Regions from separate parts of the Streptomyces sp. NPDC104367 genome, predicted to be linked through region 1. Evidence: riboswitches for the same ligand, from Rfam matches in the RefSeq annotation. Region 1 holds a riboswitch; each other region holds the start of a gene.
What was found. A riboswitch is a leader RNA that binds a small molecule or an ion and turns the genes downstream of it on or off. The one in region 1 is predicted to bind cobalamin.
Positions count from the first base shown of each region.

Region 1 (7,421 bases):
GCGAGCAGTGCGGAAGAGGTTCCGCAAGCAGTGCGGAAGAGGTTCCGCAAGCGGTGCGGGAGAGGGTCCGCGAGGGGTCCGGGAGGGCCGGACGCCGCCGGAGCCCGGGGACGCGCGGCGGGCTCAGTCCCGGCGCTGCCCGTAGCCCCGCAGGCGGTCCCCGGCCTCGGTGAGCTGCTCGTCCGACAGCAGGCTGGGGGTCAGGCCGGGCACCGAGGACGCCGTCAGCCACAGGTGGCACATCCACTCCAGCTGGGCGGTGCGGTCGTAGGCCTGGGCCAGGGACGTGCCGTAGGTGATCGTGCCGTGGTTCCGGAGGAGGCAGCCGGCGCGGCCGGCCAGGGCGCGGAGCATGTTCCGGGCCAGCTCCTCGGTGCCGTACGTCGCGTACGGGGCGACCCGGACGGTGCCGCCGAGGGCGGCGGACATGTAGTGGACCGCGGGCAGCTCGGGGACGAGGGTCGAGACGGCGGTGGCGTGGACGGCGTGGGTGTGGACGACCGCGACGGCGTCGGTGGCGCCGTAGACCGCCAGGTGCATGGGGAGTTCGCTGGTCGGGACGAGGGTGCCGAGGACCTGGCGGCCGGTGAGGTCGACGCCCGTCACGTCGTCCGGGGTGAGGCGGTCGTAGGGCACGCCCGAGGGCGTGACCAGCACGGTGTCGCCGACCCGGACCGAGACGTTGCCGGAGGTGCCGACGACCAGTCCGTCGGCCACCGTGCGGCGGGCCGTGTCGACGAGGTCCCGCCAGGCCTCGGCCTCCGCCGTGCGTACGTCCCGCTGCTGCTCACCCATGCCCCGATCCTGCCAGCCGTCCCGCCGTCGATCGCGCCGGGTGGCCGGAGACCGGGTCGACCGGAGACCGGGTGACCAGGATCTCGTCCGTGGCCCCGGGCGCCGGCCGAGAGCGTTCACGGCGGGCAGCCGGTCAAGGGGCCACGGGGCGCAGGGCCGTAAGCGGAATGCCGACCCTCCCTCATTGACACCACCATGCCCACCCCAGTTCACCTTCCGTTCACCCAGGTTGCCTACGGTCCAACAGCTGATGACCTCTAAAGATTGTCTGGGTAAATGGAAAGCTTCTCGCTGATCCTCGCGATTGTGGTCATCACCGCACTCGCGTTCGATTTCACGAACGGTTTCCACGACACCGCCAACGCGATGGCCACGACCATCTCGACCGGCGCGCTCAAGCCCAAGATCGCGGTGACGATGTCCGCCGCGCTCAATCTGGTGGGCGCCTTCCTCTCCGTGGAGGTCGCCAACACGATCTCCAAGGGCCTCGTCGACGAGAACGGCATACGTCCCGAGGTCATCTTCGCCGCCCTGGTCGGCGCCATCCTCTGGAACCTCGTGACCTGGCTGGTGGGCCTGCCCTCCAGCTCGTCGCACGCCCTCATGGGCGGTCTGATAGGCGCCACCGTCGCCTCGGCCGGCGTCGGCGCGGTCCACGGCGACGTGCTCGTCACCAAGGTCCTGCTCCCGGCCGTCGCCGCGCCCGTGGTCGCGGGCCTCGCGGCGATGCTCGCCACCCGATTCTCCTACACGCTCTCGAAGAACGCCGAGGGCGAGGCGACCCGCAAGGGCTACCGCGCGGGCCAGATCGCCTCCGCCGGCCTGGTCTCGCTCGCGCACGGCACCAACGACGCGCAGAAGACGATGGGCATCATCACCCTCGCGCTGATCGCGGGCGGTTCCATCGCCCCCGGCTCGAACCCTCCCACCTGGGTGATCCTCTCCGCCGGCCTCGCCATCGCGCTGGGCACCTACATCGGCGGCTGGCGCATCATCCGCACCATGGGCACCGGCCTGACCGACCTCCAGCCGCAGCAGGGCTTCGCCGCCCAGACCAGCGCGGCCACCGCCATCCTGGCCTCCTCCCACCTCGGCTTCTCCCTCTCCACCACGCACGTCGTCTCCGGCTCGGTGATGGGCGCGGGCCTCGGCCGCAAGGGCGGCACGGTCCGCTGGTCCACCGCGACCCGCATGATGGTGGCCTGGGTGCTCACGCTGCCGGCCGCCGCACTGGTCGGCGCCCTCGCCGAGTCCGTGACGGACCTCGGCGACTGGGGCACGGCCCTCGTGGCCGTCTTCCTGGTGGCCGCCAGCGCCACCATCTGGAAGCTGTCCCGCCGCGAGGTCGTGGACAGCAGCAACGTCGTCGCCGAGGAGCCGGCCGGTGTGGTGACCACCGCGATCGCCGCCGTGACCCCGCCGCCCGCCGGCACCGTCTCCGTCACCGACGGCCTGACGGCCACGATCCCCTCCCCCGCCTCCCCCGCCGCCCCCGCGGCCGGCCCGGCCACCACCGTCTGACCCCGAGGAAGAACCGACATGACAATCGACTGGGCAGCCATCGGCTCCGTCTTCGGCGTCAGCCTCGTGGCCACCGTGGGTCTGGTGACCCTCTTCACCCTCGGCATCAAGGGTCTCTCCGCCCGCGAACGGGCCACGGCCCAGGGCGGCTCCGCGGTCCTCGCCGTCACCGCCGCCTACCTCTGCTTCGCGGCCTGCGCGGCCGCCGTGGCCTACGGCATCCACCTGATCGTGGCCAAGGCCTGACCCGGGCCGCCGCGACCACGGGCCGACCAGAGCCCGGAAGGCTCCTCCCCGACCGGTTCGGGGAGGAGCCTTCGGCGTGCCACGGCAGCCCCACCGGCCCCCCGATGTGGGCCTTCGCACACTCTCCCCGCGCAGGTCAACGGCAAGTTGACGGGTCTTCCGGGGGCGTGGTGGACTGCCGAGGCCATGTACGGCGGCAAGAGAGGAAGCCGGTGTGAATCCGGCGCGGTCCCGCCACTGTCACCGGGGTAGGTAGCCCCGGGAGCCAGGAACTCTCACCGCCGGTCTCGTCGAACCAGGGCGTGGACACCCTGAGTGAGGACACAACGCCATGCGCGGCTGCCGTTCGAGGTTCACCACCAGCCCGGCCACCGACCCCACGGCCGGCTGAGCCGATGGGTGCCGATCGCGTCTTCGCGTACGGCGCCGCCGCCGGCCTCCTCGGGGATCTGCTGCTCGGCGATCCGCGCCGCGGGCATCCGGTCGCCGCGTTCGGACGGGCGGCCGGGGCCGTGGAGCGGGTGCTGTGGCGGGACCACCGCGGGTGGGGCGCGCTGCACACCGCCGTGTGCGCCGGCGGCGCCGTGGCCCTGGGGGCGCTGGCCCAGCGGGCCGTACGGCCGTCCGCCACCGCCTCCGCGCTGCTCACCGCCACCGCCACCTGGGCCGTCGTCGGCGGGACCTCGCTCGCCCGGGAGGCCCGAGCCGTCGGACGCGCCCTGGAGGCGGGGGACGTCGAGGCCGCCCGCGCCCGGCTGCCGCATCTGTGCGGACGTGACCCGCAGGCCCTGGACGCCGACGGGATCGCCCGCGCGGTCGTGGAGTCCGTCGCCGAGAACACCAGCGACGCCGTCGTCGGCGCGCTGGTGTGGGGGGCCGTGGCCGGCGTGCCGGGACTGGTGGGGTTTCGGGCCGTCAACACCCTGGACGCCATGGTGGGCCACAGGTCGGCCCGTTACCGGCGGTACGGGTGGGCCTCCGCCCGCCTGGACGACGTGGCCGGCTGGCCGGGGGCACGGCTGACCGCCGTGCTGGCGACGGTCGCCGGCGGCGACGCCCGTGGCGCCGTACGCGCCTGGCGGGCCGACGCGGCCGGGCACCCGAGCCCCAACGCCGGGCCCGTGGAGGCCTCGTTCGCGGGGGCGCTGGGGGTACGGCTCGGGGGGACGCTGTCGTACGGGGGGCGGATCGAGCATCGGCCCGTGCTGAACGGGGAGGGACGCGCGGTGGCGGTCACGGACATCGGTCGGGCGGTGCGGCTCTCGCGCCGCGTCGGCCTGCTCGCGCTCGGCGTGACGGTCGCCGCGCGCCTCGTCGCGAAGGGACGGACGGCATGAACGGCGGGGGTCTCCTGGTGGCCGGCACCACCTCCGACGCCGGCAAGAGCGTCGTCACCGCCGGGATCTGCCGGTGGCTGGTGCGGCAGGGCGTGAAGGTCGCGCCGTTCAAGGCGCAGAACATGTCGCTCAACTCCTTCGTCACCCGCGAGGGCGCCGAGATCGGGCGGGCGCAGGCCATGCAGGCGCAGGCCTGCCGCATCGAGCCGACCGCGCTGATGAACCCGGTGCTGCTCAAGCCCGGCGGTGAGCAGAGCAGCCAGGTCGTGCTGCTCGGCAAGCCGGTCGGCGAGCTGAGCGCGCGGGGCTACCACGGCGGGCGGCAGCAGAAGCTGCTCGGGACCGTGCTCGACTGTCTCGCCGAGTTGCGGGGCACGTATGACGCGGTGATCTGCGAGGGGGCCGGCAGTCCGGCGGAGATCAACCTGCGCCGGACCGACATCGTGAACATGGGGATCGCCCGCAACGCCGGGCTGCCCGTGCTCGTGGTCGGCGACATCGACCGCGGGGGCGTGTTCGCCTCCTTCTTCGGCACCGTCGCCCTGCTCTCGCCCGAGGACCAGGCGCTCGTCGCCGGGTTCCTGGTCAACAAGTTCCGGGGTGACGTCTCCCTGCTGGAGCCCGGCCTCGACATGCTGCACGGGCTCACCGGGCGGCACACCTACGGCGTCCTGCCCTTCCGGCACGGCCTCGGCATCGACGAGGAGGACGGGCTCAGGGTCTCGCTGCGCGGCACCGTACGCGAGTCCAGCACCGCCCCGCCCGTCGGGGAGGACGTGCTGCGGGTCGCCGTCTGCGCCGTCCCGCTGATGTCCAACTTCACCGACGTGGACGCGCTCGCCGCCGAACCCGGCGTCCTGGTGCGGTTCGTGGACCGGCCGGAGGAACTCGCCGACGCCGACCTCGTCGTGATCCCGGGGACCCGGGGGACGGTCCGGGCCCTGGAGTGGCTGCACGAGCGGGGGCTCGCGGACGCGCTGCGGCGCCGGGCCGCCGAGCAGCGGCCCGTCCTCGGCATCTGCGGCGGCTTCCAGATGCTCGGCGAGCGGATCGAGGACGAGGTGGAGAGCCGGCGGGGCCTGGTGGACGGGCTGGGCGTGCTGCCCGTCCGCGTCCGCTTCGCCCGCGAGAAGACCCTCACCCGGCCCGTCGGGGAGGCCCTCGGCGAGCGGGTCGAGGGGTACGAGATCCATCACGGGGTCGCCGAGGTGACCGGCGGAGACGCCTTCCTGGACGGCTGCCGGGTCGGACAGACCTGGGGCACCCACTGGCACGGCTCACTGGAGTCGGACGGTTTCCGGCGGGCCTTCCTGCGCGAGGTGGCGGCCGCCGCGGGCCGCCGGTTCGTGCCGGCCCCCGACACCTCGTTCGCCGGGCTGCGCGAGGAGCAGCTCGACCGGCTCGGCGACCTGATCGAACAGCACGCGGACACGGACGCGCTCTGGCGGCTCATCGAGTCGGGCGCGCCACAAGGACTGCCTTTCATTCCACCGGGAGCGCCCGCATGAGCACAGTGTTGTTGTTGTCGACCGCCGACACCGATCTGCTGGCGGCCCGGGCCGCCTCCGGCGCCGGCTACCGGATCGGCAATCCGACGCGCATCGACGTGGCCCAGGAGCTGCCCGCCCTGATCGACGGGGCGGACATCGCCGTCGTACGGCTGCTCGGCGGCAAGCGGGCCTGGGAGGACGGGCTCGCCGCGCTGCGGGCCGCCGGGATCCCGACCGTGCTGCTCGGCGGCGAGGCCGTGCCGGACGCGGAGCTGATGGCCGAGTCGTCGGTGCCCGCCGGGGTGGTGGCCGAGGCCCTCAGGTACCTCGTCGAGGGCGGGCCCGCCAACCTGCTGGAGCTGACCCGGTTCCTGTCCGACACCGTGCTGCTGACCGGCGAGGGGTTCGACGGGCCGCGGCAGATGCCCGAGTACGGGGTGCACGGCTCGCGGGTCCGCGAGGACGGCCGCCCGACCGTCGGCGTGCTCTTCTACCGGGCCCACGAACTGAGCGGCAACACCGGCTTCGTGGACACCCTGTGCGACGCCATCGAGGCGCACGGCGCCAACGCCCTGCCGGTGTACTGCGGTTCGCTGCGCGGCGCGGACGCCGGGCTGTACGAGATCCTCGCCGGGGCGGACGCGCTGGTCGCCACCGTCCTGGCCGCCGGCGGCACGCACGCCTCCGAGGCCTCGGCCGGCGGCGACGAGGAGGCCTGGGACATCGGGGCCCTCGCCGACCTCGACATCCCGGTGCTTCAGGGGCTCTGCCTCACCTCCTCGCACGCGGCCTGGGAGGGGTCGGACGCCGCCCTGTCCCCCATGGACGCGGCGATGCAGGTCGCGATCCCGGAGTTCGACGGGCGCCTGATCACGGTCCCGTTCTCCTTCAAGGAGCAGGGCCCCGACGACGTCCCGGTGTACGTCGCCGACCCCGAGCGGGCCGGGCGGGTCGCCGGGATCGCCGTGCGGCACGCACGGCTGGGGTACAAGCCGAACGCCGACAAGCGCGTCGCCCTGGTCTTCACCGCCTACCCGACCAAGCACTCGCGGGTCGGCAACGCGGTCGGCCTGGACACGCCCGCGTCGGCGGTGCGGGTGCTGGACGCGCTCCGGGCGGCCGGTTACGACCTCACCGAGTACCCCTCCGAGGGCGACGAGCTGATCCACCGCCTCATCGAGGCCGGCGGCCACGACGTGGAGTGGCTGACCGAGGAGCAGCTGGCCGCCGCGCCCGCGCGGGTGCCGCTGGCGGACTACCGGGAGTGGTTCGCGCAGCTCGACCCCGCGCTGCGGGACGCGATGACCGAGGCGTGGGGCGAACCGCCGGGCAACCTGTACGTCGACGGCGAGGACATCGTGCTCGCCTCCCTGCGGTTCGGGAACGTCGTCGTCATGATCCAGCCGCCGCGCGGCTTCGGCGAGAACCCGATCGCGATCTACCACGACCCGGACATGCCGCCGTCGCACCACTACATGGCCGCCTACCGCTGGCTGGAGCACGGATTCGGCGCGGACGCGGTCGTGCACATGGGCAAGCACGGCACGATGGAGTGGCTGCCGGGCAAGGGCCTCGGCCTGAGCGCCGGCTGCGCCCCGGACGCGGTCCTCGGGGACCTGCCGCTGATCTACCCGTTCATCGTCAACGACCCGGGCGAGGGCACCCAGGCCAAGCGGCGCGGGCACGCGACCGTCGTCGACCACCTGGTGCCGCCGATGGCCCGCGCCGACACCTACGGCGACCTGGCCAAGCTGGAGCAGCTGCTCGACGAGTACGCGCTCGTCTCCGACCTGGACCCGACGAAGGCACCGGCCGTGCGGGCGCAGATCTGGACGCTGGTCAAGGCCGCCGAGCTCCACCACGACCTGCATGTCGACGAGCAGCCACAGGACGGCGACTTCGACGAGTTCGTGATGCACATCGACGGCTATCTGTGCGAGATCAAGGACGTGCAGATCCGCGACGGTCTGCATGTGCTCGGCGGCGGCCCGGTCGGCGAACCGCGGGTCAACCTGGTGCTCGCCGTGCTGCG
Region 1 is NZ_JBVJND010000002.1:70,307-77,727, forward strand. It holds gene ACZ619_RS03130 (class II aldolase/adducin family protein) at 124-795, opposite strand; gene ACZ619_RS03135 (inorganic phosphate transporter) at 1,072-2,316, shown strand; gene ACZ619_RS03140 (hypothetical protein) at 2,335-2,562, shown strand; cobalamin riboswitch at 2,717-2,856, shown strand; gene ACZ619_RS03145 (cobalamin biosynthesis protein) at 2,958-3,899, shown strand; gene ACZ619_RS03150 (cobyric acid synthase) at 3,896-5,407, shown strand; gene cobN (cobaltochelatase subunit CobN) at 5,404-7,421, shown strand, end outside.

Region 2 (7,421 bases), on a different contig from region 1:
TTCTACTGGTACCAGATGCTGTGGGTGCTGCTCTCCACCGCGCTCACCGGCACCGCCTACCGGCTGTGGCAGCGCGACCAGCGCACCCGCAGGGCCGCGGGCGCGGACGGGGGTGTGCCGCGGTGAAGGACGGTGTGAACGGCGTCGCGCTCGGCGTCTTCGTCTTCTTCTTCCTGGCCGTCACGGTCATCGGCTTCCTGGCCGCGCGCTGGCGCCGGGCCGAGAACGAGCACTCCCTGGACGAATGGGGCCTGGGCGGGCGGTCGTTCGGGACCTGGATCACCTGGTTCCTGCTCGGCGGCGACCTCTACACGGCGTACACCTTCGTCGCCGTGCCGGCGGCGGTCTACGCGGCGGGCGCGGCCGGCTTCTTCGCGGTGCCGTACACGATCCTCGTCTATCCGCTGATCTTCACGTTCCTGCCGCGGCTGTGGTCGGTCTCCCACAAGCACGGCTACGTGACCACCTCGGACTTCGTGCGCGGCCGCTTCGGCTCCAAGGGCCTCTCGCTCGCCGTCGCCCTGACCGGCATCCTGGCGACGATGCCCTACATCGCGCTGCAACTCGTGGGCATCCAGGCGGTGCTGGACGTGATGGGCGTCGGCGGCGGCGACGGCACCAACTGGTTCGTGAAGGACCTGCCGCTGCTCATCGCCTTCGGTGTGCTGGCGGCCTACACCTACTCCTCCGGCCTCCGCGCACCCGCCCTGATCGCGTTCGTGAAGGACGGCCTGATCTACCTCGTCATCGCGGTGGCGATCATCTACATCCCGATCAAACTGGGCGGCTTCGACGACATCTTCGCCAAGGCGGGCCACGCGTTCGCCCAGACCAACCCGGCGACCGGCAAGCCGCGCGGCGCGCTGACCCCGCCGGAGGCGGGTCAGTGGACGTACGCCACGCTGGCGCTGGGCTCCGCGCTCGCGCTCTTCATGTACCCGCACTCGATCACCGCGACGCTCTCCTCCAGGAGCCGTGACGTGATCCGCCGCAACACCACGATCCTGCCGCTGTACTCGCTGATGCTCGGCCTGCTCGCGCTGCTGGGCTTCATGGCCATCGCGGCCGGGGTCAAGGTCACCAACGGCCAGCTGGCGATCCCGCAGCTGTTCGAGGACATGTTCCCGGACTGGTTCGCGGGCGTGGCCTTCGCGGCGATCGGCATCGGCGCCCTGGTCCCCGCGGCCATCATGTCCATCGCGGCCGCGAACCTCTTCACCCGCAACATCTACCGGGACTTCATCAAGCCCGACGCCACACCGAAGCAGGAGGCCCAGGTCTCCAAGATCGTGTCGCTGCTGGTGAAGGTCGGCGCCCTCGTGTTCGTGCTCACCATGGACAAGACGGTCGCCATCAACTTCCAGCTCCTCGGCGGCATCTGGATCCTCCAGACCTTCCCGGCCCTGGTCGGCGGTCTCTTCACCCGCTGGTTCCACCGCTGGGCCCTGCTGACGGGCTGGGCGGTCGGCATGGTCTACGGCACGGTCGCGGCCTACGGCGTGGCCTCCCCCACCCAGGCGCACTTCGGGGGCAGCTCCAAGGAGATCCCGGGCATCGGCCAGATCGGCTACATCGGCCTCACCGCCTTCGTCCTGAACCTGGCGGTGGCGGCGGTCCTGACCTTCGCCCTGAAGGCCCTCAAGGCCCCCGAGGGCCTCGACGAGACCGACCCGCGGGACTACACGGCCGACGCGGGCGACCCGGACGTGGAGGTGGAACTGCCGCCGGCCGTGGCGCCCCTCTAGCGGCGCGGGGAACCGCGCGAGCAAGCCACCCCGCCCGCAGCGGGCCGCCGGGAACCAAGCGCGACGGCGGCCCGCCGTCGTACACACCCACCCGCAGGGACATCGACCGCGCACGGGCCGTCCCGGGGTGCACGGGCGTCGTGCTGTCGACCCGGCGGACCCTGCGCGGCGCCCACCGGATCTACGAACGCCTGGGCTTCGTCCGCACACCAGACCGGGACCGGAATCCCCTGCCGGAGCTGCCGGAGATCACCCTCCTCACCTACGAGCTGACGCTCCGACACCACCGCGACACAACATCTGGGGGTGACACCGCAGCCCGGCACTAGATGTATGCTCATGCTCGCTGTCGCCGCAGGGGAATCCGGTGTGAATCCGGAACTGTCCCGCAACGGTGTACTTGCGCACATCTGTGCGCAGGAGTCAGTCCGAGGACCTGCCGACAGCACGCCCGGCCGTCCGGCCCGGGTGTTCTGACGTCCGGGCCTCGTGGAGTGGGCCGGGGACGCGACACGCGTGTGCTCGCTCGTGTGCTGCTCCCTGCCCTCCGCCAGGCCCCGTGCCGAGCGAGGGAGAGCCCCCACGTGACCATCGCGCCAGCCGACCCGGCTTCAGCGACCATCTCCGTGGCATCCGTGGAAGAGGACGGTCCCGGTACCGCGCTGCTGCGGACCCTGACCGAGCTGACCGCCGACCTCCCCGACGCCGACCCCGGCCGGGTCGCCGCCGCCGCGTTGCGCGGCCGGTCCGCGCGGGCCGACGAGTCGGAGTTGCGCGAGCTGGCCACCGAGGCCGCCGCCGGGCTCATCTCCGAGGACCCCGTCTACTCCCGGCTCGCCGCCCGGCTGCTGACGGTCTCCGTCCGCGCCGAGGCCGCTTCCCAGGGGGTGACCTCCTTCACCGGGTCCGTCGCCGTGGGCCACCGCGAGGGCCTCGTCGCCGACCGGACCGCCGAGTTCGTACGGCTGCACGCGGACCGCCTCGACGCCCTGGTCGACCCGGCCGCCGACGACCGCTTCGGCTACTTCGGCCTGCGCACCCTGCACAGCCGCTACCTGCTGCGCCACCCGATCACCCGGCACGTGATCGAGACGCCCCAGTACTTCATGCTCCGGGTCGCCGCCGGCCTCGCCGAGGACGACACCGCGCGTTCCGTGGACGAGGTCGCCTCGCTCTACGGCCTGATGAGCCGCCTCGACTACCTCCCCTCCTCCCCCACCCTCTTCAACTCCGGCACCCGGCACCCCCAGATGTCGTCCTGCTACCTCCTCGACTCCCCGCTGGACGAGCTGGACTCCATCTACGACCGCTACCACCAGGTCGCCCGGCTCTCGAAGCACGCCGGCGGCATCGGGCTGTCGTACAGCCGGATCCGCTCCCGCGGGTCGCTCATCCGCGGGACCAACGGGCACTCCAACGGCATCGTGCCGTTCCTGAAGACGCTGGACGCCTCGGTCGCCGCGGTGAACCAGGGCGGCCGGCGCAAGGGCGCGGCCGCGGTCTACCTGGAGACCTGGCACTCCGACCTCGAGGAGTTCCTGGAGCTGCGCGACAACACCGGCGAGGACGCCCGGCGTACGCACAACCTGAACCTCGCGCACTGGGTGCCGGACGAGTTCATGCGCCGGGTCAACGCCGACGAGCCGTGGTCGCTGTTCTCCCCGGCCGACGTGCCGGAGCTGGTGGACCTGTGGGGCGCGGAGTTCGACGCGGCCTACCGCAAGGCCGAGGCCGACGGGCTCGCGCGCAAGACCATCCCGGCCCGCGACCTGTACGGCCGGATGATGCGCACCCTCGCCCAGACCGGCAACGGCTGGATGACCTTCAAGGACGCGGCCAACCGCACGGCCAACCAGACGGCCGTGCCCGGCCATGTCGTCCACTCCTCCAACCTCTGCACGGAGATCCTGGAGGTCACGAACGACGGCGAGACGGCGGTCTGCAACCTGGGCTCGGTCAACCTCGGCGCGTTCGTGGCCGGCGGGGACATCGACTGGGACCGTCTGGACGAGACCGTCCGCACCGCCGTGACCTTCCTCGACCGGGTCGTCGACATCAACTTCTACCCGACCGAGCAGGCGGGCCGCTCCAACGCCAAGTGGCGTCCGGTCGGCCTCGGCGCGATGGGCCTCCAGGACGTCTTCTTCAAGCTCCGGCTGCCCTTCGACTCCCCCGAGGCCAAGGCGCTCTCCACCCGGATCGCCGAGCGGATCATGCTCGCCGCGTACGAGGCGTCCGCCGACCTCGCCGAGCGCGGCGGCCCGCTGCCGGCCTGGGAGAAGACCCGTACCGCGCAGGGCGTGCTGCACCCCGACCACTACGGCGTCGAGTTCACCTGGCCCGAGCGCTGGGCCGCGCTGCGCGCGCGGATCGCGACGACCGGCCTGCGCAACAGCCTGCTCCTCGCCATCGCGCCGACCGCCACCATCGCGTCCATCGCGGGCGTGTACGAGTGCATCGAGCCGCAGGTCTCCAACCTCTTCAAGCGCGAGACGCTCTCCGGGGAGTTCCTCCAGGTCAACTCGTACCTGGTGCAGGACCTCAAGGACCTCGGCGTCTGGGACGCCCGCACCCGTGAGGCGCTGCGCGAGGCGAACGGCTCGGTGCAGGACTTCATGTGGATCCCGGAGGACGTACGGCGGCTGTACCGCACGGCGTGGGAGATCCCGCAGCGCGGTCTGATCGACATGGCCGCGGCCCGCACCCCGTACCTGGACCAGGCCCAGTCCCTGAACCTCTTCCTGGAGACGCCGACCATCGGCAAGCTCTCCTCGATGTACGCGTACGCCTGGAAGTCGGGGCTGAAGACGACGTACTACCTGCGCTCGCGCCCGGCGACCCGCATCGCCCGCGCCGCCCAGGCCCAAGCCACCGTGCCCGTGCAGCAGACGGCTCCCGAGGACGCCGTCGCCTGCTCCCTGGAAAACCCCGAGTCCTGCGAGGCCTGCCAGTGATGTCCAGCAAGAACCTTCTCGACCCCGGCTTCGAGCTCACGCTCCGTCCGATGCGCTACCCGGACTTCTACGAGCGCTACCGGGACGCCATCAAGAACACCTGGACCGTGGAGGAGGTCGACCTCCACTCGGACGTCGCCGACCTCGCGAAGCTCAGCCCCTCGGAGCAGCACCTCATCGGCCGGCTGGTCGCCTTCTTCGCGACCGGTGACTCGATCGTGGCGAACAACCTGGTGCTGACGCTCTACAAGCACATCAACTCCCCGGAGGCGCGTCTGTACCTGTCGCGCCAGCTCTTCGAGGAGGCCGTGCACGTCCAGTTCTACCTGACCCTGCTGGACACCTACCTCCCCGACCCGGAGGACCGCAACGCGGCCTTCGCCGCGGTCGAGAACATCCCCTCCATCCGGGAGAAGGCGGAGTTCTGCTTCCGGTGGATGGACTCGGTGGAGAACCTGGACCGCCTGGAGTCCAAGGCCGACCGCCGCCGCTTCCTGCTCAACCTGATCTGCTTCGCCGCGTGCATCGAGGGCCTGTTCTTCTACGGCGCGTTCGCGTACGTCTACTGGTTCCGCAGCCGGGGTCTGCTGCACGGTCTCGCCACGGGCACCAACTGGGTGTTCCGCGACGAGACGATGCACATGAGCTTCGCGTTCGACGTGGTGGACACGGTCCGCAAGGAGGAGCCGGAGCTCTTCGACGACGAACTCCGCGAGCAGGTCACCGACATGCTGCGGGAGGCCGTCGAGGCGGAGCTGCAGTTCGCCCGGGACCTGTGCGGTGACGGCCTGCCGGGCATGAACACCGACTCGATGCGCCAGTATCTGGAGTGCGTCGCCGACCAGCGGCTCGGCCGCCTCGGCTTCGCCCCGGTGTACGGCTCGGAGAACCCGTTCTCCTTCATGGAGCTGCAGGGCGTTCAGGAGCTGACGAACTTCTTCGAGCGCCGTCCGTCCGCGTACCAGGTGGCGGTGGAGGGCACCGTCGACCTGGACGAGGACTTCTGAGCCTGCCGCTCGCGGGCCTCCCGGTCCTCGCGGGCCTCCCGGTCCTCGTGGGCCTCCCTGATCTGCCGGTCGATGCGCCTGTCGCGCAGCACGCCGAGCACGGACGGGAGGGCCATGAGGACCAGGATGCCGAGGACCAGCACCATTCCGACGAGACCTTCGATCTGGTTTGTGTTCATGGACACCACTGTCCCGCCGGACAGTCCTTACCGTGAGTGGCAGCACTGCCATACAGCCTCGAATTACTGCCATCGGCGAGGCACACTGGGGTCATGCTGAACAACGTGGCGGCGGTGCTCCTGGACGGCGTGCACCCCTTCGAGCTCGGGGTGGTCTGCGAGGTCTTCGGCCTGGACCGCTCCGACGAGGGGCTGCCGGTGTACGACTTCGCCGTGGTCTCGGCCGAGGGCCCGGCCCTCGGCACCCACGTCCCCGGCCTCACCATCAGCACGCCGTACGGTCTGGACCGGCTGGAGGAGGCCGATCTGATCGCGGTCCCGGCCGCCGGCTCCACTGTCGCCCGGGTCTACCCGCCCGAGCTGCTCGACGCGCTGCGCCGGGCGGTGGACCGGGGTGCCCGGGTGCTCAGCGTGTGCTCCGGGGTCTTCGTGCTCGGCGCCGCCGGGCTGCTGGACGGGCGCCGGTGCGCCGTGCACTGGCGCCACGCGGAGCTGCTGGCCCGCCGCTACCCGCGCACCCGGGTCGAACCGGACGTGCTGTACGTCGACGAGGACCCGGTGATCACGTCGGCGGGCACCTCGGCCGGCATCGACGCCTGTCTGCACCTCGTCCGCAAGGAGCAGGGCCCCGAGGTCGCCACGAAGATCGCCCGGCGGATGGTGGTGCCCCCGCACCGGGACGGCGGCCAGGCCCAGTACATCGAACGCCCGCTGCCGGAGCGCCCCTGCGACACGGTCGGCGGGGTGCTGGCCTGGATGACGGAGCATCTCGACGAGGAGGTCACCGTCGAGCAGCTGGCCGCCCGCGCCCTGATGGCGCCGCGCACCTTCGCCCGCCGCTTCCAGCAGGAGACCGGCACCACGCCGTACCGCTGGATCCTGCGCCAGCGGGTGCTGCTGGCGCAGGAGCTGCTGGAGGGCACGGACGAGACGATGGACGCCATCGCGGGCCGCACCGGCTTCGGGACGGCCGCCGCGCTGCGGTACCAGTTCGTGAGGTCGCTGGGCACCACCCCGAACGCCTACCGGCGCGCGTTCCGGGGCCCGGAGGCCGCCTGAGCGCGCGCCGGTGTCAGAGGCCGGCCCGGGACCGGCGGTTCACCAGGGCACGGGCGTCAGCAGCAGGCGCTGCGGACGCAGGGTGATGCCCACCCGGGTGCTGTCGTCCGACCCCGGGGCCTGCTCGAAGCGGTACCTGGCGCACAGGGCCGCCGTGATCAGGCTCAGCTGGGTCATGGAGAAGTGGTCGCTGGGGCACTTGCGGTTGCCGACGCTGAACGGGCTCATGGCGTACTTGGGCACGTCCCCGGCCCGCTCCGGCAGCCAGCGGTCCGGGTCGAAGTCGAGGTGCCCGGTGTAGGAGTGCGGGTCGCGCTGGACGGCGTACGGGCTGTAGACGATGTCGGCCCCGGCCGGAATGCGATAGCCGCCGAGCTCGGTGTCGTTCTTGGCGCGGCGCGTCAATATCCATACGGCGGGGCGCAAACGCAGGGCCTCGACGACGACATTGTTGGTGTGCGCAAGTCGCCGGACGTG
Region 2 is NZ_JBVJND010000010.1:99,996-107,416, reverse strand. It holds gene ACZ619_RS17210 (DUF3311 domain-containing protein) at 1-126, shown strand, start outside; gene mctP (monocarboxylate uptake permease MctP) at 123-1,745, shown strand; partial or broken gene ACZ619_RS17200 (hypothetical protein) at 1,838-2,074, shown strand; cobalamin riboswitch at 2,079-2,203, shown strand; gene ACZ619_RS17195 (ribonucleoside-diphosphate reductase subunit alpha) at 2,330-4,699, shown strand; gene ACZ619_RS17190 (ribonucleotide-diphosphate reductase subunit beta) at 4,699-5,706, shown strand; gene ACZ619_RS17185 (hypothetical protein) at 5,619-5,885, opposite strand; gene ACZ619_RS17180 (helix-turn-helix domain-containing protein) at 5,979-6,944, shown strand; gene ACZ619_RS17175 (bifunctional albaflavenone monooxygenase/terpene synthase) at 6,984-7,421, opposite strand, start outside.
Region 2: linked by a shared signal. The riboswitch ahead of ACZ619_RS17195 (ribonucleoside-diphosphate reductase subunit alpha) and the one ahead of ACZ619_RS03145 (cobalamin biosynthesis protein) in region 1 are both predicted to bind cobalamin.

Region 3 (7,421 bases), on a different contig from region 1:
GCCGCGGGGGCGCCGGGGAAGATCCCGAGCAGCAGCAGCGCCAGGCCCGACCAGACGAAGCTGTGGATGACCAGGGGGCGCCGGCCCATGCGGTTCACGAAGAACAGGGCGATGACACAGCCGATGAGGAACATGACGGTGATCAGGGCCGAGCCCACGTTGGCCAGGGCCCCTTCCAGGTGGAGCGCGCCGAGGATCTTCGGGCCGAAGGCGTATACGGCGAAGAGCGGCACGATGGAACAGGTCCAGAAGACGGAGATGTAGAGCATCCGTCCGCCGTAGCCGGAGCGCAGGATGGCCTTGAGGTCGACGTTCTCGCGCGCCTCCTCCTCGGACAGGTCGGCGATCGAGGCGTCCGGGCCGTAGACCTGCCGGAGGACTGCCTCCGCCTCCTGGACGCGGCCCTTGTTCGCCAGCCAGCGCGGGGACTCGGGTGTGCCCAGGCGCAGCAGCACGATGACCGAGGCGGGCAGGGCGGCGCTGGCGAGCATCCAGCGCCAGCCGTCGTCGCCCGTCTTCAGCAGCAGTTCACCGACGATGTAGGCCGTCGCGGCACCCACGAACCACATGACGACCAGGCCGCCCAGGAGCGGGCCCCGGTAGCGGCGGGGGGTGAACTCGGCCAGCAGCGAGGTGGCGATGGGGTAGTCGGCGCCGACGGCCATGCCGATCAGCAGCCTGAGGACGAACAGCCACACCGGGTCGTGGGCCCAGAACTGGGCGACGGAACAGACGATGATGGCGACGAGGTCGATGGTGTAGAGGACCTGACGGCCGAACTTGTCCGTGAGGTACCCGCCGGCAAAGGCGCCGAAGAGGATACCGAGGAGCGTGGACGCGCCGATCAGTCCCTGGGCGGAGTCGGACAGGTGCAGCTGCGGCGTGATCTGCACCATGGCGACGCCGATGATGCTCAGGACGTAGCCGTCGAGGAAGGGACCCCCGGAGGAGTACAGCGCCAGTTTCTTGTGGAAGCGCGACAGAGGCGCGTCGTCCACTCTGTTCCCTGCGTTTTCGTTCATCACAGCCTCCGGGAGCGGTACCCGGACCCTCTCTTCGAGGATAGGTCCGGGCCAGGTCGGGGTTGATGTCGTGGCATGAGTGCCGGGCTGCCGGTTGCCGCCGCGGCTTTGGCGGGCCGGGTACGGAACCTGCGGTTCCGGTGGTGCGAGTGCTGCCCGGCGAGAGTCTCGGCCCGGGCCCGCCAGAGGCGAACTCACGGTTTCCTGGGGACGCCGGCGACGTGGCCGCCGGATGGCAACGAAGTATGTGAAGCCGGGGAGCGGCCAACAATGCCCCCGTCGTCGCGGCGGGTTCCAAAAGCCCCCCGAGTCAGAAGTTCGGCTACGATTACGGTCATGGTCGGCCGTCCCCGCGACGCCGTGGTCCTCACCGAGGACGAACGGGTCGCCCTGCTCCAGTGGACGCGCAGTCGCACCTGCTCACAGGCCCGGGTACTGCGCGCGCAGATCGTCCTGGCCTGCGCGGAGGAGCCCACCAACAGCGACGTGGCCAGGCGCCTCGGCGTCTCCCGTGACATGGTCGGCAAGTGGCGCGCCCGCTTCCTCGCCGAGCGCCTGGCCGGGCTGGACGAACAGTCTCGTCCCGGCCGGCCCCCCACGGCCGACGACGACACCGTCGCCCACGTTCTCGTCCGCACCCTGACCCCGCCCCCGAACGGCGGGAAACAGGCCTGGTCGACCCGTTCCATGGCGGCCGAGACCGGCCTGAGCCAGAGCACCGTGAACCGCATCTGGCGCGCCTACCACGTCCAGCGGGAGGACCGTGCCGCCGTCACACCATGCCGGGCCTGGTCCCTGCCGGACCACGCCGAGGAGGCCGTCGGTCTGCTCGTCGCCCCGCCCCTGTGTGTGCTCGCGGTGACGGCCCGCTCGGGGCGGAGCCGGTCCGCGGACACCTCCGCGGCTCCCCTCGCGGACCGGCTGTTCGGGCAGGACCGGGAGGCCTCTCACGTACTGGCCGTGGCCTCCGCCTTCGCGTCCCTCAGGGGCCGGCAGCACGGCGCCGAAGGGTCGGACCACTGCGCGCTGGACGCGTTCATGGAACAGGTGCGGCCCGCCGCGGTGGGCGGAGCCCGGGTCCACCTCCTGGCGTACGGCGTGAGCGCCCAGGCGTGCGCGGACCTGGACCGATCAGGTGCGTCCCTGTCCTCGCGGCCGCGCTGGCACCACGCGCCCAGCCCCGAGGAGTGGACCGCCGAGGCCCGGCGGCTGCTCGCCGCCCGGGCCCGGCTCCCCCACGGGGTCACACCCGGCCTGCCCCGGCTGCGGGACGCGCTGCTGACCTGGTCGAGCACATGGACCCCTACCGCAGCCGCCTTCACCCGCATCGCCGCTCCGCGTCCGTCGTACGACAGTCCGGCCATCTGCGGGCCTGACAGTGACTCGAACGCCCAAGATGTGCGCGCCCCCGACCCGCGCGCCCCGGGAATCGCGGTGCGGATCACATCCTCCGACGTCCCGCCCGGTGCCCCGCTCACGGCGGATCCGGTCGTCGGTCTGCTGCGTGAGTCCCTCCTCACCGGGGGCCACCGGCCGGGGGACCGCGTCCGGGAGGCTCCGCTCGCTCTCCGCCTCGGCCTGTCACGCCGGAGGATCCGCGCGGGCCTGCACGCTCTGGCCGAGGAGGGCATGCTCGACCTGCTGCCCGGCGGAGCGACCGCGGTGCCCGCCGTCACGGCGAAGGACGTGCTCGATCTCTACGCACTGCGCGCGAGCCTCGGCGCGCTGCTCATGCGCCGCATCGCCATGCTGGGCCGGGACAACCTCGCCCCGGCCTCGGCGGCACTGGCGGAGGTCCGGGCTGCCGCCCGGGACAACGACCATCTCCGCATCCGCGAGGACGACTTGAGGTACCAGGACGCCCTCGCCCGGATCGCGGATCTGCCGCAGGCCGCGACGACCTTCGAACGCCTCACGGCCCGGCTGCGGATGTTCGTCACGGTCCTGGACATGAACTACAGCCAGGCCTGCGACACCATCGCCGACGAGGACACGGCCGTCCACGACGCGCTGTGCGACGCCGACGGGAACGAGGCGGCCCGCCTGTGGCGGGTCAAGATCGAGCGCTGCGTCCGCTACATGATCGCCCAGCTCCCCGAGGACGACATCGCTCCGCATCTGTGGGCCAGCCTGGCGGGCAGGCCGCGCATGCGCCCGGAGGACTCACGGGGCGCGGCACACTGACGCGCGGGACGCGTGCCGCCGGCAGGTCCGTGCCCTGGACCGGCGCAGGCCCCTGCCGCGGACGGGCCGGGCGTCAGATGACGCTGCGGATCGTGGCCGGCCAGGCCCGGCAGCAGCCCTTCGAGGCCGGCGCGGTCGTCCTCGCCGGCACGTCGGGCCGCGATGCCCGCCGCGAGGGGTTCGAGCCGCTTGCGGACTTCCGAGATGTGTCCGAGGCCGGCGATCTGCACCTCGGTGGCGAAGGTTCCGCGCGGGGGGTGGGCGACGATGAGCCGCTCGTGTTCCAGCCGCTTGAGGGCTTCCCTGACGGGCGTGCGCCCGAAGCCGAGTTCGGCGGCGATCCGCTCGTCGTTGACGGGCTCGCCGGGGCGGATCCGGAGGGTCACCAGACGGTCGGAGATGGAGCGATAGGCCTGGTCGGCCAGCGTTCCATCGCCCTCGTGGCCCAGGAGGCCGCTCAGTGATGCACCCGCGCGGCAACCCTCTCACCAAGCCCGGTGACGTCCTGCCCGACCACCCCGAGTTCCTGTGGCGCAACCCCGACCCCAAGCCGTCGTACGCGGAGGCCTCGTCCTTGCGCCGACCTCGTCGTGCGGCCCAGGCGCATTCCCGTCGGCCGCGGAGCTGTCCGGCAACTGCTCACCGACGCCGGCCCCGCCCTCGTCGGCATCGGGCCTGTCACCGGCGGCCGACGCACCCGCATCGCCTCCCCGAAAGCCGTGAGCGGGGCTCATCGACCCCTCGGTCCGAAGCACCCCCGGTGTCATCGTCTCCGTCGCCGGTGACGCCGCCCACGCCCTCCCCGCGATCGGCGCCGAGTACGCACCTGCCGACGGTAACTGGTACAGCGCATACGACGATTCCGATGATTCCGACGATGCGGTGATGCGGTGATGCGGTCACTGCGCGGGATCGCCGTTCGAGCGTTCGAGCGTGCTGACAACAGCCCTCATTCGGGTGAAGGCGCCTGCTGTCCGACAGCCGTCGGCGGGGACGGCCGGCAGGAAGCGGAGGTATGGAGGCCGGGGAAACGGGCGGGCCGGCGGCGTCTTCCCGCCCGTCGCCGGTTTCACACCTGGTCACCCGCGTGTCTCGGCTCACCATCCGAATGATGGACGTGACCCTCCGTACTCGCCACCGTCCCCGTAGGCTGGCCGGTGCAGCTGGTTCGCCCCGTCCGCCAGGCGGGATGCGTCGTAAGAGGGAACCCGGTGGGAATCCGGGACTGCCCCGCAGCGGTGAGCGGGAACGACCGCCGTCATACGCACTGGACCCGACGTACGGGGTCTGGGAAGCGACGGCCAGTAGGTGTCCTCCTGACGAAGGAGGGCGTGCCCGTGAGTCCGAAGACCTGCCACCTGCCCGTGTGCGGACGACTCCGCGCGCGGACATCCCGGTGACCTCGTGGGCGGGTCGGCGTACATACCGAGCGGGCGGCCATGGGCTGTCTCCGCCCGGTTCCGTCACCCTTCGCGCTCTCGTCCCGTCGCCGGGATCTCAGGGAATCGTCTCGCGAAGGAGATCTCCGTGACCACCAAGTCCGCAGCCGCGGCAGTCCGGGCCACCGTGTACGGCTACCCCCGCCAGGGACCGGACCGGGAACTGAAGAAGGCGATCGAGAACTACTGGAAGGGCCGCGTCAGCGCAGACGCCCTCCGGACCACGGCAGCCGAACTGCGCGCGGCCAACTGGCGCCGACTCGCCGACGCCGGCATCCACGAGGTCCCGACCGGCGACTTCTCGTACTACGACCACGTCCTGGACACCACCGTCATGGTCGGCGCGATCCCCGAGCGGCACCGGGACGCCGTCGGCGCCGACGCCCTCGACGGCTACTTCGCCATGGCCCGCGGCACGCAGGACGTCGCGCCGCTGGAGATGACCAAGTGGTTCGACACCAACTACCACTACCTGGTCCCCGAACTCGGCCCGGACACGGTGTTCACCGCCGACACGGCCAAGCAGGTCGCCGAGCTGACGCAAGCCCTCGCTCTGGGCCTCACGGCCAGGCCCGTGCTGGTCGGTCCGGTCACCTACCTCCTGCTCGCCAAGCCCGCACCCGGTGTGCCCGCCGACTTCGAACCGCTCACCCTCCTCGACCGGCTGCTCCCGGTCTACGCCGAGGTTCTCGCCGACCTGCGCGCGGCCGGCGCCGACTGGGTGCAGCTCGACGAACCCGCCCTGGTCCAGGACCGCACCCGGGCCGAACTCAACGCCGCCGCCCGCGCCTACCGGGACCTCGGCGCGCTCACCGACCGGCCCAAGCTGCTGGTCGCCTCCTACTTCGACCGGCTCGGCGAGGCCCTGCCCGTCCTCGCCCAGGCCCCGGTGGAGGGGCTGGCCCTGGACTTCACCGAGGCCGCCGCCGCCAACCTGGACGGCCTCGCGGCCGTCGGCGGACTGCCCGGCAAGCGGCTGGTCGCCGGTGTCGTCGACGGCCGCAACATCTGGGTGAACGACCTGGAGAAGTCCCTGTCCACCCTCGGCACACTGCTGGGCCTGGCGGACCGGGTCGACGTCGCCGCCTCCTGCTCCCTGCTGCACGTCCCGCTCGACGCCGCCCTCGAACGGGACATCGAGCCGCAGATCCTGCGCTGGCTCGCCTTCGCGCAGCAGAAGACCGCCGAGATCGTCACCCTCGCGAAGGGACTCGCCCGGGGCACCGACACCATCGCGGCCGAACTCGCCGCCAACCGCGCCGATCTGGCCTCCCGGGCCGGTTCGCCGATCACCCACGATCCCGCCGTCCGGGCCCGGACCCGAGCGGTCACCGAGGCCGACGCCCGCCGCTCGCAGCCCTACGACCAACGCGCCCGCGCCCAACGGGCCCGCCTCGGGCTGCCGTTGCTGCCGACCACAACCATCGGCTCCTTCCCACAGACCGGCGAACTGCGCACCGCCCGCGCCGACCTGCGTGCCGGACGCATCGACACGGCCGGGTACGAGGAGCGGATCAAGACGGAGATCGGCGAGGTGATCGCCTTCCAGGAGAAGACCGGCCTCGACGTCCTGGTGCACGGCGAGCCCGAACGCAACGACATGGTCCAGTACTTCGCCGAACAGCTCACCGGCTACCTGGCCACCCAGCACGGCTGGGTCCAGTCCTACGGCACCCGCTACGTGCGCCCGCCGGTCCTGGCCGGCGACATCTCCCGGCCCGAACCGATGACCGTGCGCTGGACGTCGTACGCCCAGTCCCTCACCGACCGCCCGGTCAAGGGCATGCTCACCGGCCCGGTCACCATGCTCGCCTGGTCGTTCGTCCGAGACGACCAGCCCCTCGCCGACACCGCCCGCCAGGTCGCCCTCGCCCTGCGCGACGAGGTCAACGACCTGGAGGCGGCCGGGACTTCGGTGATCCAGGTCGATGAACCCGCGCTGCGCGAGACCCTGCCGTTGCGGGCCGCCGACCACCCCGCCTACCTCGCGTGGGCGACCGAGGCGTTCCGGCTCACCACCGCCGGGGTACGGCCGGACACCCAGATCCACACCCACATGTGCTACGCCGAGTTCGGCGACATCGTGCAGGCCATCGACGATCTCGACGCCGATGTCATCAGCCTGGAAGCCGCCCGCTCCCACATGCAGGTCGCCCGCGAACTCGCCGCCCACGGCTACCCGCGCGAGGCAGGCCCAGGCGTCTACGACATCCACTCGCCGCGTGTCCCGGGCACCGCGGAAGCGGCCGAGCTGCTGCGGACCGGGCTGAAGGCGATCCCCGCCGAGCGGCTGTGGGTCAACCCCGACTGCGGGCTGAAGACCCGCGGCTGGCCCGAGACCCGCGCCGCCCTGGAGAACCTCGTCACCGCCGCCCGTACGGTCCGTGCGGAGTTGCCCGCCTCCTGACCACAAACCCCGCCTGTCCGGGAGGACGCGTCCGCCGCGTTCCCCCGGCCCGGCCCGGCCCCGGAGAAAGCATCAGCCCATGGCTCTCGGTATGCCCAGCACAAGGCCGGACGGCGCGGCATCCATTCGCGACCTCCTTCAACGGGGAGGCCGCTCCTACTCGTTCGAGTTCATGCCACCGCGCAGCGCGGCGGCCGAAGCCGGCCTGTGGACCGCGATCCGCCGGCTGGAAGCACTGTCGCCCACTTTCGTCTCCGTGACCTATGGTGCCGGCGGCTCGACGCGCGGCCGGACCGTCAGCATCACCGGACGGATCGCCCAGGAGACCACGCTCACCCCGGTCGCCCACCTCACCGCCGTCGGCCACAG
Region 3 is NZ_JBVJND010000020.1:176,350-183,770, reverse strand. It holds gene ACZ619_RS28320 (MFS transporter) at 1-998, opposite strand, end outside; gene ACZ619_RS28315 (helix-turn-helix domain-containing protein) at 1,359-3,206, shown strand; gene ACZ619_RS28310 (GntR family transcriptional regulator) at 3,098-3,592, opposite strand; cobalamin riboswitch at 4,354-4,579, shown strand; gene metE (5-methyltetrahydropteroyltriglutamate--homocysteine S-methyltransferase) at 4,734-7,052, shown strand; gene metF (methylenetetrahydrofolate reductase [NAD(P)H]) at 7,132-7,421, shown strand, end outside.
Region 3: linked by a shared signal. The riboswitch ahead of metE (5-methyltetrahydropteroyltriglutamate--homocysteine S-methyltransferase) and the one ahead of ACZ619_RS03145 (cobalamin biosynthesis protein) in region 1 are both predicted to bind cobalamin.

Region 4 (7,421 bases), on a different contig from region 1:
TCGGACCGGTGTCCCCGGCTCAGCGGGCTCTGCGCGGCGGGGTGAAGACGTACAGGTCGAGGATGTCGGGGCAGGGGGCGACACCGGGGCCGCCGGCCCGGACCCAGGCGGCGATGTCCTCGGTGGCGTCGGGGTCGTTGACGAGGCCGAGCCAGACCGGGCGGGCGCCCGCGGCGCGCGCGGCGGCGGAGGGCTGGACGACGACCACGTTGGCGTGCTCGCACACGTCGAGACAGTCCGAGACGCGCACGGGGGCGCTCTCCGCCAGGCGCGCGGTCTGCCGCTCGTGATCGACCCCGGTGACCTTCGGGGTTCCGCAGCAGCAGTCGCGGCAGACCACGATCCGGCACGGTGCCGAGCGGCCGGAGGGGTGCCCGAGGGGGTCCTCCTCAGTCGGGCGTCGGGGCATCGCTCGTCGTACTCCTCTCGCACGGGGACCCGTCCCGGTTCGCGGGGCGGAGAAAGCGGATCACGGGGTGGCCGGGGCCGTGGGTGACCTCGGCGCGGACGCCGTAGACCTGTTCGACGAGGGCGGGCGTGAGCACCTCGGCGGGGGTGCCCTCCGTGACCGCGCGGCCCTCGCGCAGCACGAGCAGGCGGTCGCAGTACATCGCGGCGAGGTTCAGGTCGTGCAGGGCGATCACGGTGGTGACCGGCAGGCTCGCGACGAGTTCCAGCAGGTCGAGCTGGTGCTGGATGTCGAGGTGGTTGGTGGGTTCGTCGAGCAGGAGCTCGCGGGGTTCCTGGGCGAGGGCACGGGCGATCTGGGTGCGCTGGCGTTCGCCGCCGGAGAGGGTGTGCCAGGACTGGCCGGCCCGGTCGGTCAGCCCGGTGCGCGCGAGCGCCTCGGCGACGGCCGCCGCGTCGGCCGCCGTCGGGGGCGTCCAGGCGCGGCGGTGCGGGACACGGCCGAGGGCGACGACGTCCCGGACGGTGAGTTCGGTCTGGGTGTGGGCGTGCTGGTCGACGGTGGCGACCCGGCGGGCGGTGGCGCGGCGGCCGGCCTCGGCGAGCGGGCGGCCGTCCAGGGACACGACTCCGGCGGTGGGGGCGAGGACCCCGGACAGCAGCCTGATCAGCGTGGACTTCCCCGAGCCGTTCGGGCCGAGCAGGCCGACGGTCTCACCGGGGCGCAGGATGAGGGTGACGTCGTCGACGACGACCCGGTCGCCGATACGGCGTCCGACGCGGTCCGCCTCCAGGCTGGTCATGCCCTGCTCCGGCCGCGGTGCAGCACGGCCACGAAGGCCGGCACGCCGATGAGGGACGTCACCACGCCCACCGGGACCTCCTGCGGGTCGAGGACGGTCCGGGCGAGGGTGTCCACCCAGACCAGGAAGACGGCACCGGTCAGCGCGGTGACCGGCAGCAGCCGGGCGTGCCCGGAGCCGGTGAGGGCGCGGGTGGCGTGCGGCAGGACCAGGCCGACGAAGCCGATCGCGCCCGCGCAGCTGACCAGGGCGGCGGTGAGCAGCGCGGTCGCGCAGAGCAGGACCAGACGGGTGCGGGCGACCCGGACCCCGAGCCCGGCGGCGGCCTCGTCCCCGAAGGCGAACGCGTCGAGGGTGCGGGCGTACCCGAGGCAGACGACGAGGACGGCCGCCAGGACGCCCGCGCAGAGCAGCACCTGTCCCCAGTCGGCGCCGCTGAGCGAGCCGAGCAGCCAGAACAGCACGCCCCGGGTGGTCTCCGCGTCCGCCGAGGTGAGCACGGTGAACGAGGTCAGCGCGGAGAACAGCTGCATGGCCGCGACCCCGGACAGGACGACCCGGTCGGTGCTGGGGCCGAGGGTGTGGCTGAGCAGCAGCACCAGGCCGAAGGAGAGCAGCGCGCCGACGAAGGCGCCCGCCGACAGGGACACCGCTCCCCCGCCGACGCCGAGCACGACCACGGCGACCGCGCCGGTGGACGCGCCGGAGGAGACCCCGAGCACGAAGGGGTCGGCGAGCGGGTTGCGCAGCAGCGACTGCATGACCGCGCCGCAGACGGCGAGTCCGGCCCCGCACACGGCGGCCAGCAGTGTGCGCGGCATCCGCAGGTCCCACACGATGCCGTCCCGCAGCGGCGCCAGCCCGCTCTCGCCGAGGCCGAGATGGGCCGCGACGGAGGCCCAGACGTCACCGGTGGAGATGTCGGCGGGGCCGATCGTCACGGCCACGGCGACCGACACGAGCAGCGCGGCCAGGCCCCCGCCCGTCAACAGCAGCGAGCGGACGCTCACTTGGCGAACCCGAAGTCACGCAGACCGGCCGCGACCTTCTCGATCCCCTCGATGGTGCGGATGGACGGGTTCATCGCCTGCCCGCTCAGCAGGACGTACCGCTTCTTCTTCACGGCGGTCAGATTGCGGGTGGCGGGGTTGGACTCCAGGAAGCGGATCTTGGCCGCGGCGGTCTCGGCGGTCTGCTGCTTGCGGGTCAGGTCGCCGATCACGATGATGTCGGGGTCGCGGTCGGCGACCGTCTCCCAGTTGACCTGGGGCCATTCGTCGTGGGTGTCGGCGAAGGCGTTCTGCGCGCCGACCGCCCGGGTGATGGCGCCGGGCGCGCCGCAGCAGCCGGCCAGGTAGGGCGACTGGGAGTTGGCGAACCAGTACATCAGGGACACGTCCGAGGCGTGCAGTCCGGCGGTGGCCGCGCGCACCCGCTTCTTCAGCGAGGCGACGAGTTCGGTGCCGCGCTCCTCGACGCCGAACGCGCGGGCCAGGTCGCGTATCTCGCCGTAGACGGCGTCGAGGGTGAGCGGTTCGCCGCGCGATCCGTCGCCGCCGCTGTCGTTGTCCTTGCCCGCGGAGCAGTCGGACGGCGAGACGTACGTGGGCACGCCGAGCTTCTCGAACTGCTCGCGGGTGGCGACCCCGCCCTTGCCGAGGGTGGAGACGAACGAGGCGGTGACGAAGTCGGGTTCGGCGTCCAGCACCTTCTCGAAGGAGGGGTTGTTGTCGGCGAGGCGGGGAACGGACGCGTTGGCCTTCTCCAGGCCCTTCATCACCGGGTCGGTCCAGGTGGCCGTGCCGGCCATGCGGTCGGCGAGTCCGAGGGAGAGCAGGATCTCCGTGGTGCCCTGGTTGAGGGAGACGGCCCGCTTCGGCGCCGACTTGAGGGTGACCGCGTGGCCGCAGTTGTGGAGGGTCACCGGATAGCCCGCGGCGGCAGACGTCTCGGTGGCGGCGCCGCTCCCGGTGCCGCCGCAGGCGGTGAGCAGGAGGGCGGACGCGAGGAGGAGCGTGGGGATGCGGAGCGGGGCGGGGGTGCTGAGCACGGGCATGCCTCTGGGGTCGGGGCTCGTACGCGGAGCCTGGCCTACGGACGTCCCTGCGCGCCGGGGCGCGAAGGTGCCAGCAGGTCTTCGGACTCGGGTTCGTCCGGCCGGGGCGCCTTCCCGGTCTCCCAGTGGCTAGCGTGCCCCGCCCGTCCCCCTCACCGCTGCGCGTCAGTTCCGGATTCGCACCGGATTCCCTGGCCTCGGGTGTGGCTCGACTGGCTCACCGAGGCTATCAAGCCCGTCGTACGGTCGGACCGGGAGACCGCACCAGGCTCTCCAAGGGCGAACCCGGCGCGGACGACGGTGCCCCGGGCCCGCTCGGGGATGCCGGGGTCGGCGGGATCGGCGGGGTCGGCGGGGTCGGCGGGGTCGCGTGAACGCCGCCTAGGCCGACCTGACATGGTCGGCGCCCGACCGGCTGACCGGCTGACCGGCTGACCGGCTGACCGGCTGACCGCAGCCTGCGCTCCGACCCTGCCGGTCTCCCTCCTCACCTCCGGAAGAGGTCGTGCCTCACCACCGAAAAAGGTGGTGCCTCACCTCCGGAAGAGGTCGTTGAGATCCGTCTGCGAGATCTGGTTCTCGGCGTAGGAGAAGGTCCCCCGGTCCACCAGTTCCCGGGCCGCGCCGAGGAGTTGCGCGTACATCGCCCGCGCGATGCTGCCGCCCACCGTGACCCGGCGCACCCCGAGTTCGCGCAGGTCGGCCAGTGACAGGGCGCCGCCCGTCAGCCCCATGACCACGTTCAGCGGCCCGTCGATCTCCTTCACCAGCGTGCCGATGGTCTCCGCGTCGGCCGCGCCCGGCACGAACGCGCAGTCCGCGCCCGCCGCGAGGAAGGAGTTGGCCCGGCGGACAGCCTCCGCCAGCGGACCGCCGGTCAGCAGCACGTCGGTGCGGCCGACCAGGACGAACGGCTCACCGGCCGCGTCGACCGCCTGGCGTGCGGCACGGATGCGGTCCGCCGAGAGTTCCGGGTCGTGCAGCGGCCGGGAGCGGTCGCCCGTGAAGTCCTCGATGTTGCCGCCCGCCGCTCCGGCCGCGAGCGCCGCCGAGACCGTCTCGGCCACGGCCTCGGGGGACTCGCCGAAGCCGTCCTCCAGGTCCGCGCTCACCGGGACGCGCACCTCGGCGGCGATCTCACGGATCCGGCCCATCATGGTCGCCCGGTCCACCCGGCCGCCGCCGTAGTCGTGATCGGGGCGGCCCAGGGAGAAGGCGATGCCCGCGCTGGTGGTGGCCACGGCCGGGAAGCCGACGGCCTCCAGCACGCGGGCGCTGCCCGCGTCCCAGGCGTTGGGGAGCAGGAAGCAGCCCTCGCGGTGCGCCTCCACGAAGCGTGCGGCCAGTTCTCGGCGTTGGGTGTCCACGTCGAAAAGTGTGTCAGCCGGCACTGACAACCGGCCGCTCATCGGCTCCCGGCGCGGTCCAGGGCGACGCAGGTGATCACGCCCTCCTGCCCACCGACCGGCTTCCGGCGGTCTCCGCCTCCTTCGGGAGCGGCAAGTCGCTGCCGGCGTTCTCCGGTACCGAACTGGTCGAAGCCGGATACCGGGCCTGGACGAGAGGCGGAGCCGCATCCGGACGCCGGGGCGAGTGCGGGTCGGGGGCGGAGGCGAGTGCGGGGGCGGGTGCGGAGGCGGGAGTGTGTCCGTGGGGCGCGTACCGTCGTGCGGGCCCGGTGTGCGCGTTCGTTGTGCGACGTAGGAGGAACACCCCCGTGACCAGCCGAGTCATCCTCATCGCCCCGGCGATCACCCCCTCGCTGCGGCGGGCCCGCTTCGACGACGGTGACTCGATCGAGGACCCGGGGGCGGTGCGGCTCTCCCTGCCCGGCGCAGGACGCGCGGTCAGCTCCGCCAGTGTGCGCTGCACGGAGACGGCGGTCGCGCTCGGTCTGGACGCCTCCGTCGAACCGGGCCTGGCCGGGCTGGACATGGGCCGTTGGCGGGGCCGCACCCTGGACGAGGTCGGCGCCGCCGAGCCGGAGGCGGTCGTCCGCTGGCTGTCCGATCCGGGCGCCGCACCCCACGGAGGCGAATCCGTACGGGAGTTGTGCGCGCGGGTGGTGCACTGGCTGGAGTCGGCGGGCCCGGCGGACGGCAGGACGCTCGCCGTGGTGGAACCGGAGGTGGTCCGGGCGGTGGTGCTGCACGCGCTCGGCGCTCCCGAGGCAGCGTTCTGGCGCGTCGACGTCCCCCCGCTCGCGGCGACGGAGGTCACGGGCCGGGCCGGCCGCTGGAACCTCCGGCTCGGCCAGGCCGGCGTCGGGCCGACGGGCGAGGCCTAAAGCCGGGCGCCGGGCGCCGGAAAAACGGTGGAGCGGCCGCCCGGCCTCTTCCTAGGGTCGCCGGCATGACCCCCCAGCGCCGCGCGGCCGCCCGACAGGGCTGACCCGCCCCGATAACAGCCACGCCGGCGCCCACACCCGCACTCAAGGCCACGGCCACGCGACCTGACACCGCCGTGGTTCAGGTCACGTCACGGGCAGACGGACGCCGAGGCCCGTCGGCCGTCCCGGACCCTCAGGCGTCGCCCCCGGGTATCCAGCCCTGGCGGCGCAGCTCCGCCGAGACGTCCGGCGCCCGGTAGTGCTCGCCCTTGAGGACCTTGCCGTCGGCCCGGCGGGCGACCTGTCCGTCCGGCCCCAGCTTGCTCATGTTGGACCGGTGGACCTCGGCGATCACCGCGTCGAGGTCGATCCCGTGCACCAGCGCGGTGCCGTACGCGACGTAGACCACGTCCGCCAGCTCGTGCGCGAGCCGGTCCAGCGGCCCGGCGACGGCGACCTCGGCAACCTCCGCGGCCTCCTCGGCGAGCAGCTCCCCCCGGTGGGCGGCCAGCTCCGGGGACACCTCGGTCGGCGTGGTGCGGGCGTCGAGGCCGAAGGCGCGGTGGAACTCCCGGACGAGTCCGGAGGGTGAGGAGTCGGTCGTGGTGCCGGTGGAGGAACTGGTCGAGGAACTGGTCATGCGAACGACTCTAACCGCCGCCTCTGACAGTCCGGCCCGGCACGGTGCCCCTGGCCAGGACGGTGACCGGCTGGCAGGATCGCGCGCATGCCCATGGTGTTCCCCCGTATCGGCAGGCGCCGCGCGCTCCAGGGCGCCGCCGCCTGCTTCGTCGCGTTCGGCCTGCTGCTGTGGTGGCTGCTGCCGCTGGGCGAGAAGCCGCCGACCGGGACGATCACCTTCAGCACCGGATCGCTGAGCGGGGTCTACCAGGAGTACGGCGAGCGGCTGCGCAACGAGCTGCGCAAGGACATGCCGGGGCTGCGGGTGGAACTGAAGCAGAGCGCGGGGTCGTACGAGAACGTGCGGCGGGTGGCGAACGGCGGGGCCGACTTCACCATCGCGGCCGCCGACGCGGTGGAGACGTACGAGCAGAACGGCGGCCGGGGCGCCGACCGGCTGCGCGGGGTGGCGCGGCTCTACGACGACTACGTCCAGCTCGTGGTGGCGCGTGACTCGGGCATCACGAGCGTGGCGCAGCTGCGGGGCAAGCGGGTGGCGACGGGCCTGCCCAACTCGGGTGTGCGGCTGATCGCCAACCGGGTGCTCAGGGCCGCCGGGATCGACCCCACGAAGGACGTCACACCCGTGTCGGACGGCATAGACACCGGTCCGGACCGGCTCCGGAAAGGCAAGATCGACGCGTTCTTCTGGTCGGGCGGGCTGCCGACCAAGGGCTTGCAGGATCTCGCGAAGAAGTTCCGGTTCTCGTTCGTGCCGATCGAGGGGAGCCTCGTCACCAAGCTGCACTCCGAGAGCGAGGCCGCGTTGTACTACCGGGCGACCAACATGCCCGAGTCGGCGTACCCGTCCGTGCAGCAGGGCACGACGGTCGCCACGATCGCGGTCTCCAACATCCTCGTGACCCGCGAGGACATGGACCCGCGCCTCACCGAGTGGGTGACCCGCACGGTCATCAAGAGCCGCGACGACATCGGCGCCCACGTCCACTCCGCCCAGCTGGTGGACCTGCGCACGGCGATCTACACGGACCCCCTCCCGCTCCAGGCGGGCGCCCGGCGCTACTACCGCTCCGTCAAGCCCTGAGGCACGGGGCGCACCCGTCCGCGCCCCGGCCGCATGTCACCCGCCGCTCGTCACCCGCCACCCGTCACCCGCCGCTCGACACCCGCCACCCGTCACGCG
Region 4 is NZ_JBVJND010000022.1:49,254-56,674, reverse strand. It holds gene ACZ619_RS29450 ((2Fe-2S) ferredoxin domain-containing protein) at 20-409, opposite strand; gene ACZ619_RS29445 (ABC transporter ATP-binding protein) at 390-1,211, opposite strand; gene ACZ619_RS29440 (FecCD family ABC transporter permease) at 1,208-2,221, opposite strand; gene ACZ619_RS29435 (ABC transporter substrate-binding protein) at 2,218-3,267, opposite strand; cobalamin riboswitch at 3,323-3,499, opposite strand; gene ACZ619_RS29430 (isocitrate lyase/PEP mutase family protein) at 3,801-4,634, opposite strand; gene ACZ619_RS29425 (histidine phosphatase family protein) at 4,985-5,554, shown strand; gene ACZ619_RS29420 (pyrophosphohydrolase domain-containing protein) at 5,790-6,236, opposite strand; gene ACZ619_RS29415 (TAXI family TRAP transporter solute-binding subunit) at 6,324-7,322, shown strand.
Region 4: linked by a shared signal. The riboswitch ahead of ACZ619_RS29435 (ABC transporter substrate-binding protein) and the one ahead of ACZ619_RS03145 (cobalamin biosynthesis protein) in region 1 are both predicted to bind cobalamin.